2 regions of the Nocardia sp. GP40 genome follow, and region 2 is predicted to be linked to the other one. Evidence: riboswitches for the same ligand, from Rfam matches in the RefSeq annotation. Region 2 holds a riboswitch; the other holds the start of a gene.
The links. A riboswitch is a leader RNA that binds a small molecule or an ion and turns the genes downstream of it on or off. The one in region 2 is predicted to bind cobalamin.
Positions count from the first base shown of each region.

Region 1: linked by a shared signal. The riboswitch ahead of metE (5-methyltetrahydropteroyltriglutamate--homocysteine S-methyltransferase) and the one ahead of ABH933_RS38780 (CbtB domain-containing protein) in region 2 are both predicted to bind cobalamin.

Region 1 covers NZ_JBNPVW010000001.1:215,755-221,305, forward strand. The annotation lists gene ABH933_RS00955 (short-chain fatty acyl-CoA regulator family protein) at 1-1,158, opposite strand, end outside; gene ABH933_RS00960 (DUF1737 domain-containing protein) at 1,382-1,558, opposite strand; gene metE (5-methyltetrahydropteroyltriglutamate--homocysteine S-methyltransferase) at 1,633-3,903, opposite strand; cobalamin riboswitch at 4,026-4,244, opposite strand; gene ABH933_RS00970 (pyruvate carboxylase) at 4,463-5,551, shown strand, end outside.
Region 2 covers NZ_JBNPVW010000018.1:62,111-67,661, forward strand. The annotation lists partial or broken gene ABH933_RS38765 (molybdopterin-dependent oxidoreductase) at 55-1,160, opposite strand; gene ABH933_RS38770 (DUF4185 domain-containing protein) at 1,438-3,039, shown strand; gene ABH933_RS38775 (hypothetical protein) at 3,121-3,708, shown strand; cobalamin riboswitch at 3,701-3,843, shown strand; gene ABH933_RS38780 (CbtB domain-containing protein) at 3,949-4,101, shown strand; gene ABH933_RS38785 (CbtA family protein) at 4,121-4,978, shown strand; gene ABH933_RS38790 (histidine phosphatase family protein) at 4,975-5,547, shown strand.

The DNA.
Region 1 (5,551 bases), on a different contig from region 2:
GGTGCGAGCGACCCACAGGTAGCGGCGACCATCGGGCATCGAGGCGACCTGGGTCAGCACCCGGCCCGGATTCGCGAACGCCTCGTGCACCACCCACAGCGGGCAGCTGCCGCCGACCCGGGAGAAGTGGAATGCCGTGGCGGACTGGCGTTTGGAGATGTTCCCGGCGCGATCGGTGCGCACGAAGAAGAACGGCACCCCGCGCTGGCCCTGCCGCTGCATCGTGCTGAGGCGATGGCAGACGGTCTCGAAGCCCACCTCGAAGCGCAGCGAGAGCAGGTCGATGTCGTACCGCAACTCCTCGGCCGAGCGCAGGAACTTTCCGTACGGCAGCACCAGCGCCCCCGCGAAATAGTTCGCCAGCCCGACCCGGGCCAGCGCGCGCGATTCGCCGGACAGCGACGGGGTCCCGCCCAGCACCTCGTCCAGCAGCCGCCCATACAGCAGGAACGCCAGCGTGGTGGCGATCTGGAAGGCGCGCTGCCCGGGGCGTAGCCGCCGGGCCAGGGTCAGGGTGCGGGTCTCGGGATCGTACTGGCGCTTGGGGATGGCCGGATCTGCGCCGTCGCCGCGGACCAGCACCGTCACCCGGGCGCGCTCCTCGGCGACGCGGGCCAGCTGGCGGTCCAGCGAGCCGATGGTCAGGCCGGACTCCTCGAACAGCTGCTCGGCGGCCAGATCGAGCTGGGGGATGTGGTTGTGATGGTCGTAGAAGAAGTCGCGCACGTCCTCGTACGGCATGGGCACGCCGGGGGCGCCCGTCGGGGTCGCGACCTTGGAGGACAGCAGGTCCAGCTGATCGGTGGCCGCGCGCAGCCGGCGGTGCATGGCCACGATCGTCTTGGCCACCTCGGGCAGGCGGGTGGCCAGGTCCTCGACCTCCGCGGCGGGGGGTGCGGTGCCGCCGCCGGCCTCCACCAGCACCTCGTGCAGGTCCGAGACCAGCCGGGCGTCCGAGTCCGCCGCGAAGAACTGCACATCGAGATCGAACGTCGAATTCAGTTTCAGCAGTACCGGAATGGTGAGCGGGCGTTGATCGCGCTCGAGCTGGTTGAGGTAGCTGGGGGACAGCTCGAGGGACTTGGCCAGGGCCGCCTGGGTCATCCGACGTTCCTCGCGCAACCGCCGTAGTCGGGCACCCGCATACATCTTGCGCACTCGCAGATGGTACTGCAGGCCTTCGCAATCATTGCAGTTCCCTCGCGGATTGCCGGAAAAAAATCTGCTACTGCGAGGTACCGCGGGCCCTGTTACCGGTGCGTACTGTGCGAAGGATGATCATTTCACCGGGAGCGGGTCAGAGGTGAGGTGCCGCGGTCACCATCCGCTCCCTGGGGAGTTTCCGGGAGATAGCCGACTGAGAGCGAATGCGGAGGTACGCCTAGCGCGGGTCGAGGATCACCGCCTGGGCGGCGATGACGGTCGTGCCGTCGAAGGTCACCGACGGCGAGCCGTGGAGCCGGTAGCCCTCGTCCAGCAGGGCACTGATGCGCTGGCAGAAGGTGGCGTCGTCAGGGCCGGTGATCAGGCGGTAGCGCAGGGGTTCCGGAGTGGTCATGAGTTCGAGGGTAGCCCCGGTGCGACGGCGGCCCGTCCGGCCGAAGCCGGGCAGGCCACCTCATTCGCCAGAGCTCAGCGCACGCTGTGCGCGGCGGCGACCATGTTGCGCAGCGACTCTTCCACCTCGACCGGCCCGCGGGTCTTCAGCCCGCAGTCGGGGTTCACCCAGAGCCGTTCGGCCGGAACGGCTTTCAGGGCGGACCGCAGCGCGGCACTGATCTCCTCCACGGTCGGTACCCGGGGCGAATGGATGTCGTAGACGCCCGGTCCGACGCCCAGATCGAATCCGGCCGAGTTCAGATCGTCCAGCACCTCCATGTGCGAGCGCGCCGCCTCGATCGAGGCGACATCGGCGTCCAGCGCCGTGATCGCGTCGATGACCTCACCGAATTCGGAGTAGCACAGATGCGTGTGGATCTGCGTGGCATCCGATACTCCGCTGGTGGACAACCGGAACGCGGCCACCGACCAGTTCAGGTAGTCCGGCTTGGCCTCCGCGCGCAGCGGCAGCAGCTCCCGCAGGGCGGGCTCGTCGACCTGGACGATGCGGATGCCCGCGGTCTGCAGATCGACGGTCTCGTCCCGGATGGCAAGGGCCACTTGGCGAGCCGAATCCGCCAGCGGCTGATCATCGCGCACGAACGACCACGCCAGAATGGTCACCGGCCCGGTCAGCATGCCCTTGACCGGCTTGTCGGTGAGCGACTGTGCGTACGAGATCCATTCCACGGTCATGGGTTCCCGGCGCACCACGTCGCCGAACAGGATGGGCGGGCGCACGCAGCGGGTGCCGTAGGACTGCACCCAGCCGTTCGCGGTAGCGGCGAATCCGTCGAGCTGCTCGGCGAAGTACTGCACCATGTCGTTGCGCTCGGGTTCGCCGTGCACCAGCACGTCCAGTCCCAGCTTCTCCTGCAGCGCAACCACATCGGTGATCTCCGCGCGCATCTGCTCGCGATACTGCGCCTCGGTGATCTCCCCGGCGCGCAGCGCCGCCCGCGCCTTGCGGATGGCGGTGGTCTGCGGATAGGAGCCGATGGTCGTGGTCGGCAGCAGCGGTAGGTGCAGCCGATCACGTTGCAGCGCACGGCGTTCCTCGGCCGGGGCGCGATGTTCGGCGTCCGGGCCCAGGGCCGCCAGGCGGGCGCGGACGGTGCCCACGTGCAGGCGCGGGTCGTCGCGGCGGCTCCGGGCCGCGGTGCGGGCGGTGGTCAGCTCGTCGGTGATGGCCTCGGTGCCCTCCCTCAGCGCCCGGGCGAGCAGCTGTACCTCGCGGACCTTCTCGGCGCCGAAGGCGAGCCACGAGCGCAGCGCCGGGTCCAGCTCGGCCTCGGGCTCGAGCGAATACGGTACGTGCAGTAGCGAACTGGAGCTCGAGACAGCCAGCGAGCCGGACGCGCCCTGCAGGGTGCCCAGCGTGGCGAGCGCGTCGTCGAGGTCGGTGCGCCACACGTTGCGCCCGTCCACCACGCCCGCCACCAGCAGCTTGTTCGCCAGCGCCGGGATCGAGGTCACGTCGGAAACGGTTGTGCCCGAGACGAAGTCGAGTGCGATGCCCTCGATGCCGGTCCCGGCCAGCACCTCGAGCGCCGGGCCCGGTCGTCCGAAGTACGTCGCGACCAGCAGTGCGGGCCGCGTCGGCGCGGAAGCCAGGTCCGCATAGGTGTTCCGGACGAGCACGATCTCCTCGTCGGTGAGATCGGTGACCAGCACCGGCTCGTCGATCTGGACCCACTGCGCGTCCGCGGCGGCCAGCTGCCCCAGCAGTTCTCGGTACAACGGCAGCAGCTCCGCCAACCTGGCCAGGGGCGCCGCGCTGTCGATTCCCTTGGCCAGCTTCAGGAATGTCACCGGGCCGATGATCACCGGACGGGCCGGGATGCCGAGCTCCCGCGCCTCGCGCAGCTCGCCGAGCACCTTCTCGGGGTGCAGGGTGAATGCGGTGTCCGCGCCGATCTCGGGCACCAGGTAGTGGTAGTTGGTGTCGAACCACTTGGTCATCTCGAGCGGTTCGATGCCATCGGTGCCACGCGCCGCCGCGAAGTAGCGGTCCAGTGGGTCGGCGATGCCCGCGACCCGGGGCGGCAGCGCGCCGAGCAGGACCGCCGTGTCGAGCATCTGGTCGTAGTACGAGAAGGTGCCGATCGGCACCGAGTCGAGTCCCGCGGCATGCAGGGCGCGCAGCTGGTCGGCACGCAGGCCACCGGCCACGGCGTGCAGTTCATCCGCGGTGAGGCGGCCCGCCCAGTAGCCCTCGATCGCCCGCTTGAGCTCGCGCCGCGGCCCGATTCGCGGAATGCCGGGGACCGTCGCGGTGAACGGTGTGTGCGGAATGACAGTCATGGAATTGCTCCAGTGCTGGTAGCCACGGTCACCGCCGTATATGCGCAGACGGAGCCCAGAGTGTGTGTGTGATGCACCGGGGTCCGCCCGCCCGATCCACGAGGCGGTGGCCGCCGGATACGGCGTATCCGGCACAGCGGGCAGGTCTTCGGACTTACAGGCGCCGCCTTGACGAGCGCACCCCGGTCGTGCCGGGGTGTGTCCTACTGGCCGTCGCTTCCCAGGTGTGCACCCAGTGCTGATGACGGCGGTCGTTCCTGCATACCGCTGCGGGACAGTCCCGGATTCCCACCGGGTTCCCTCTCACCCGGCCCTGAGGGACCGGGTTCGACGCTGCCGCACGACGCTCGGGGCTCCAACTCGCCGGTGCAGCGAACCAGCTGCGTTGTCAAGCATAGGCGATCCGCGATGCGTCCACATTCGCGCACAGGCCGACGACCGAGCCGTCGAGTTTCGTCCGGATTACGCAAACTTCGCAGTTCCCCACCTGCCGTTGTTAGGATTTTGCGAACTCCATTCGAATTCGCAAGGCCTGCTCACCGGCATGTACCTTTATCGAATGTTCTCCAAAGTGCTGGTCGCCAACCGCGGGGAAATCGCCATTCGTGCGTTCCGTGCCGCCTACGAACTCGGAGTAGGGACCGTCGCGGTATTTCCCTACGAGGACCGCAACTCGGTGCACCGGACCAAGGCCGACGAGGCGTATCAGATCGGCGTCCCTGGACACCCGGTCCGGGCCTACCTGTCGATCGAGGAGATCATCAAGGCGGCCAAGACCGCCGGTGCCGATGCGATCTATCCCGGGTACGGCTTCCTGTCGGAGAACCCGGACCTGGCCGCGGCGTGCGCCGCCGAGGGCATCACGTTCATCGGCCCCTCGGCCCACGTGCTCGAGCTGACCGGCAACAAGGCACGCGCGATCGCCGCCGCCCGGGCGGCCGGACTGCCGGTGCTGAACTCCAGCGCGCCCTCGGCGGACGTGCCGGAGCTGCTGGCCGCGGCCGAGGAGATGGAGTTTCCGGTCTTCGTCAAAGCCGTCGCGGGCGGCGGCGGGCGCGGCATGCGCCGGGTCGCCGATCGGGCCCAGCTGCGCGAGGCGGTCGAGGCCGCGATGCGCGAGGCCGAATCGGCGTTCGGCGATGCGACGGTGTTCCTCGAGCAGGCGGTGATCAATCCCAGGCACATCGAGGTGCAGATCCTTGCCGACGGCCGCGGTAACGTCATCCATCTGTTCGAACGCGACTGCTCGCTGCAGCGGCGCCATCAGAAGGTGATCGAGCTCGCGCCCGCGCCGAATCTGGATCCGGCACTGCGGGAACGGATCTGCGCGGACGCGGTCGCCTTCGCCCGGCAGATCGGATACAGCTGCGCCGGCACGGTGGAGTTCCTGCTCGACGAGCGCGGCAATCACGTGTTCATCGAGATGAATCCGCGCATCCAGGTGGAACACACGGTGACCGAGGAGATCACGGATGTCGACCTGGTCGCCTCCCAGCTGCGGATCGCGGCCGGGGAGAGCCTGGAGGAACTCGGCCTGAGCCAGGATTCGATCTCGATCCGGGGCGCGGCGCTGCAGTGCCGGATCACTACCGAGGACCCGGCCAACGGATTCCGGCCCGACACCGGGCGCATCACCGCCTACCGCAGT
Region 2 (5,551 bases):
TGCTGTTCACCGCCGCGGTCCCCGACAGCGGGTCCACGAGTGCGGGACGGCGGCGAGGCCCCGCCGGGCCGCGTCGTCGGGATGCATGAGCGCGGTGCAGCGGTCCCGGCCCTTCACCATGGCCGGGACGTTGTGCAGCCAGGAGTTGTTGCTGCGCAGGTGACGTCGACCGATCAGGTGCAGGTCGTACTCGCCCGAACCCGCGTCGGCAGCCTCTCGCGGCAGTGCGCGAACCGCGTCGAGGAATTCGGGCGGAGCGAGATGCACTGTGCGGTCCCGTGTTCCGATCAACTGGCGCAGTCTGGCCGCAGGGGTCCGAGGTCAGCTCCACCGCGCATCGCACGAACCTTGCTGACCGTCAGCCCCTTCCGCCCACGACGCAGCACGCCGTACGGCCCCGCGGCCAGGCCCACGGCCGTCAGTCGCATCGGACTCAGCTGCGCGAATAGGGCATCGAGTACACGTCCGGTGAAACCCCGTGCGGGCAGCGGCAGTACCTGGGTGATCAGCCGGGCCAGGATCTGCCAGTCCTCCAGTCCGTCAGCCGAAGGATCGAAAACCCTTGCGTCGTACCGCAGGTTGTTGCGCACGCTGAACACCGGGAACAGGATATTGAGATCCTCGCGCTCGAGCTGGGACACCGGCGGCAGGATGATATCCGCGTGCCGGGAGGTTTCGGTGACGTACATGTCCACGGCCACAAAGAAATCCAGCGATTCCAGTGCCGCGTCGAGGCGCCCTCTCTGCGGCGTCGACAGCACTGGATTCCCGGCGTAGGTGATCATCGCGCGCATTCGCCCGGCGCCCTCGGTGAGCATCTCCTGGGCCAGCGCCGCCACCGGCAGCTCCGAGCGGAACGACCGGTACCGGCCCGAGCTGTCGGTCCACGCCCCGTGGCCCATCGGCAGGTATTTCACGAACCGCGCCGCATCCACCGGCGGGGTAGCGAACATCTGCCCGCCCGCGCGATCCAGATTCCCGGTGACCGCATTGACGGCGTTCACCAGCCAGTGCGTCAGCGTGCCGGTCACCTGCTGGCAGACGCCGATCCGCGCATACAGCACTGCCGCCTTCGCGGCCGCGTGCTCGCGGGCCAGCGTGCGGATCGTGTCCGCGTCGACGCCCGCGTGCGGGGCCGCCAGCTCGGGGGTGAATTCGGCTCCCTCGACAGTGACCAGGATCCCGCAGTGGGCCTCGCACAGGGTGCACTGCCGAGCAACAATGCGAGTGTCCATGGTGCTTCCTCTCACGCACGGATGACGATGATGCTACCGCCGGGCCGTCGCGCGGCCCAGGTTCGTGGCGCGAGGCCCCGCATCGAATGCGTCTGCGTTCGCGTGTCGTTGGCCGTCGGATAAGGTCTGGTTGTCAATTCGCACGGATGCCGAGGAGCGCGAGCGGGTGCTGCGACAGGTTGCGGTAGGTGCCGCGGTGGCCATGGTCGCGGTGGCCACGGCGCAGACGGGCCGGGCCGATGTCCTGCCGTGGGAGCCGGCCCCGGTGAACGCGTGCGGCGAGGCGGGCTTCGACCCGCTGATGCGGATGCCGAATCCGAAGGCCCCGGTCCCCCCGCCCGCCCCGGCGCAGCCGCCGACGGTGCAGGTGCAGGTGTTACAGCCGAAGATCACCCCGTTCAAGGTCCCCAAGCAGATCAACCGCACCCGGATCCCACCGGCCGCGCTCCCGGCGGATCAGTGCGCCAATCCGTGCCCGCAGCTGACGGGCGGGAATCCGCGCACGGCGCTTCCGATTCCACCGGGCACCCCCACCTGGCCGGAGGGTCCGCCGAAGCCGGCCCCGGCATCGACCACCACGACCACCACCCCCGCGCCGCCGACCTCGACGGCGACGGTCGTCCAGCCGACCCCGTGGCAGCCGCCGAAGCTGCAGTTCGTACCGGACCCCGAGACGATCCCGCTGCCTATCATGCTGCTCGGCCCGGACGTGACGGGCCCACGCCCGCAAGCGATTCCGCCGGTCGAACATCCGCCGCTGCAGCCCGCGCCCGTCACCCGGCCGGTCCCCGCGCCCCGGGTGCACGACGTGTACCCGATCAGCCAGCTGACGGGTCCGGGATCGCAGAACCGCACCGATGCGCGCTGGCAGGTCGACGACACCGACCTCGGGCTCATGTGGGAGTCGGCGCCGGGCCGCATCGCGATCGCCTTCGGCGACACCTTCGGCACGGGATTCCACGACGGCGGTCCCAGCGGCGGCGACTGGCGCAGCAACGTGCTCGGATTCAGCTCCGATCACGATCTCGCGCACGGCATGTCGATCGACAGCATGGTCTCCGACCGGCCCTGTCACGCCACCGAGCTGCTGGGCAGCTACAAAGTGAACAACTTCGAGATCACCGTGATCCCGACATCGGGTTTCGCGCTCGGCAATCGGCAGTACCTCAGCTATATGTCGGTGGCGCGCTGGTCGAAACGGCCGAGCCGCTGGTGGACCAACTACGGCGGGCTGGCCTACTCGGACGACGGCGGACAGAACTGGGTCGACGACGAGAATGCGCGCTGGGACAACATCTTCGGGCAGGGCCAGTTCCAGGTGGTGGCGATGACGCCGCACGAGGGCTACGTCTACATGTTCGGCACACCCAACGGGCGCTTCGGCACGATCGCGCTGGCGCGGGTCCCGCAGGACCAGGTGCTGAACAAGACCGCCTACCAGTACTGGGTCGACGGTTTCTGGCGGCCGACCCTCGAGGCCCCGATGCCGGGCGGCAACGGCGCCGAATTGTCCGCCACCCCCATCATGTCCAGCGTCGCCGGGGAACTCTCGGTGCGCTACGACACCGGCGCGCACCGGTGGGAGATGACCTACCTGGACGCGGTGCACAACGTCATCGTGCTGCGCAGATCCGCTACGCCGCAGGGCCTTTGGTCCGCGCCGGCCACACTTCTGAGCACCCAGGACTACCCCTCGGGCTACGGCGGCTTCATCCATCCGTGGTCCACCGCGCACGAGCTGTATTTCACGCTGTCGGAATATCGCCACTACAACGTGTATCTCATGCACGCGTCGCTGGACTGAACGTGTCCCGCCCGCGCCCTGTTGACGACGCGAACCCGCGAAAGGTGACAGGCGGCCACACCGGCCCGTAAGAATGGTGGCGTGAGGACCATGCGGCGCATCTCGGTGGTGGGTACCTCGGGATCGGGGAAGACGACGCTCGCGCAGGGGGTTTCGCGGCGACTGGGCGTCCCGCACGTCGAACTGGACGCCATCCACCACCTGCCCGGGTGGACGCCGATCGGCGACGAGGAATTCCGGGCGGTCGTGGCCGAGCGCATCGCCCGTGAGACCTGGGTGATCGACGGCAACTACCGCGGCAAACTCGGTGATCTGGTGTGGAGCCGGGCGGACACCGTGCTGTGGCTGGACCTGCCGCGGCCGCTGATCATGGCGCAGCTGATCCGGCGCACCGCGGCCCGTGTGCTGACCGGGCGCGAGCTGTGGAACGGCAATCGGGAGCACTGGCGCAACATGGTGTCCCGGGATCCGCAGCGCTCGATCATCGTCTTCGCCTGGCAGTCGCACCCCCGGAACCGCGCCCGATATCTCGCGGCGCAGTCCGACCCCGCCTACCGGGACATCACGTTCATCCGATTGCGCACCCACCGTGATATCGCCGCGTTTCTGGCCCGGCTCGGCGGGGCGGACGGCCGCGGGGGAGGAACCGGGCGCCGACGCACCATTTGACCGTTTCGGCGGTCGTTTCGTATCGTCATGTGATCGGCGATTCGTGGAATCCGGTGTAACTCCGGGACGGTCGCGCCACTGTGAGCATCGGTCACCCGATGCGAGTCAGACCCCGGACGCCGAGACATGTATCGGCCGAGGGGACGCGAGATCCCCTCCCGCACAAGGAGAGTCACCGTGGCTACGTCCTACGCTCCCCGTTCCGGCCTCGGCGCCGTCCCGCTGTCCGTCCCCACCACCATGCTCTGGCTGGCCGGCACCACCGTGCTGGCGCTGCTGGCGTACTACTTCATCGGCATCGATCAGGGCGCCGTCTCGATCTTCGGCAGCGACATGCACGTGCACGAGTTCGTGCATGATGCGCGCCATTTCCTCGGTTTCCCCTGCCACTGATCGCAGGAGACGACCCACAATGGAAAAGCGGATCATCGGCCGGGGCGTGCTCGTGGGCGCCCTGGCCGGTTTACTGGCATTCATCTTCGCCCGGCTGCTGGCCGAGCCGGTCATCGGGCGCGCCATCGACTACGAGAGCGGGCGTGACGATGCGCGCGCGGCGCTGGACCAGGCCGCCGGGCTCCCGATGCCCGATATGGGCCCGGACACTTTCAGCAGGACGGTGCAGTCGAACATCGGCATCGGATTCGGCATGATCGTGTTCGGCATGGCCATGGGCGCGCTGTTCGCGGTCGTGTACTGCCTCTGCGTGGGCCGCGTCGGCTCGATCACGCCACGGAATCTGGCGTTGCTGGTGGCCGGGGGCATGTTCCTGGCGACGTACGGGGTGCCCTTCCTGAAGTATCCGGCCAATCCGCCCTCGATCGGCCACCCGGAGACGATCAAGGAACGCACCTTCCTGTTCGTGACGATGATCGTCCTGTCCACGGTGGCGCTGATCGGCGCGATCTGGCTAGGCCGCAGGCTCCAGGCCCGCCTGGGCAACTGGAATGCCGTGCTGACCTCGGCGCTGGCATTCATCGTGGTGATGACCGTGGTGATCCTGCTGCTGCCCTCGCTCGGGCACCTGTCGGAGAACCACGCGTACGGCAACTTCGCGACCGAGACGCCGCAGCCGCTCACCGATCCCGCGGGCCACATCGTGTACCCGGGCTTCCCCGCCGACACACTGTGGCAGTTCCGGCTGTATTCCTTTGCCGCGCAGGTGATCCTGTGGATGGTGATCGGAGTCGGATTCGGCACCCTGGCGCCGCGGCTGTTCGGCCGTGCGAGCACCGCAACGCCGGACGCCCCGGCCGTCGCGCCGATCGTATGAGTCCGGTCACCCGGCTCACACTGGTGACGCACGCGCTCACCGATGCGGTGCAGGCCGCCCGCTTTCCCGCCGACGAACCGCTCAACGCCCTGGGCGAGCGGTCGGTCGAGAAGGCGGGCGGCCTGCCCGGACCGGAGCCGTCGGCGGTTTATCACGCTCCGGAGCTGCGGGCCGCACAGACCACACGGTCGCTGGGCCTGGACGGAACTCCCGAACCGGCGCTGCGCGAGCTGGAATCCGGCGAATGGGCCGGGCGGCCGATGGACTCCCTGGCGCCCGAACTGCTGATGGGCTGGCTGACCGATCCCGAATTCCGTGGGCACGGCGGCGAGTCCATCACCGATCTGATCGAACGCGTGCGCGCCTGGCTCGGCGATATCGCCGGCCGCGGCGAGCGGATCGTCGCGGTCACCCACCCCGCCGTCGTCCGCGCAGCGATCCTGTGCACCCTGTCGGCTCCCCCGGAATCGTTCTGGCGCATCGACATTCTCCCACTCAGCGCCACCACCCTGCATTACCGCGCGCCCGCGTGGACGCTCCGCGCGACCGTGCACGAACTCGCCGACTGACAGA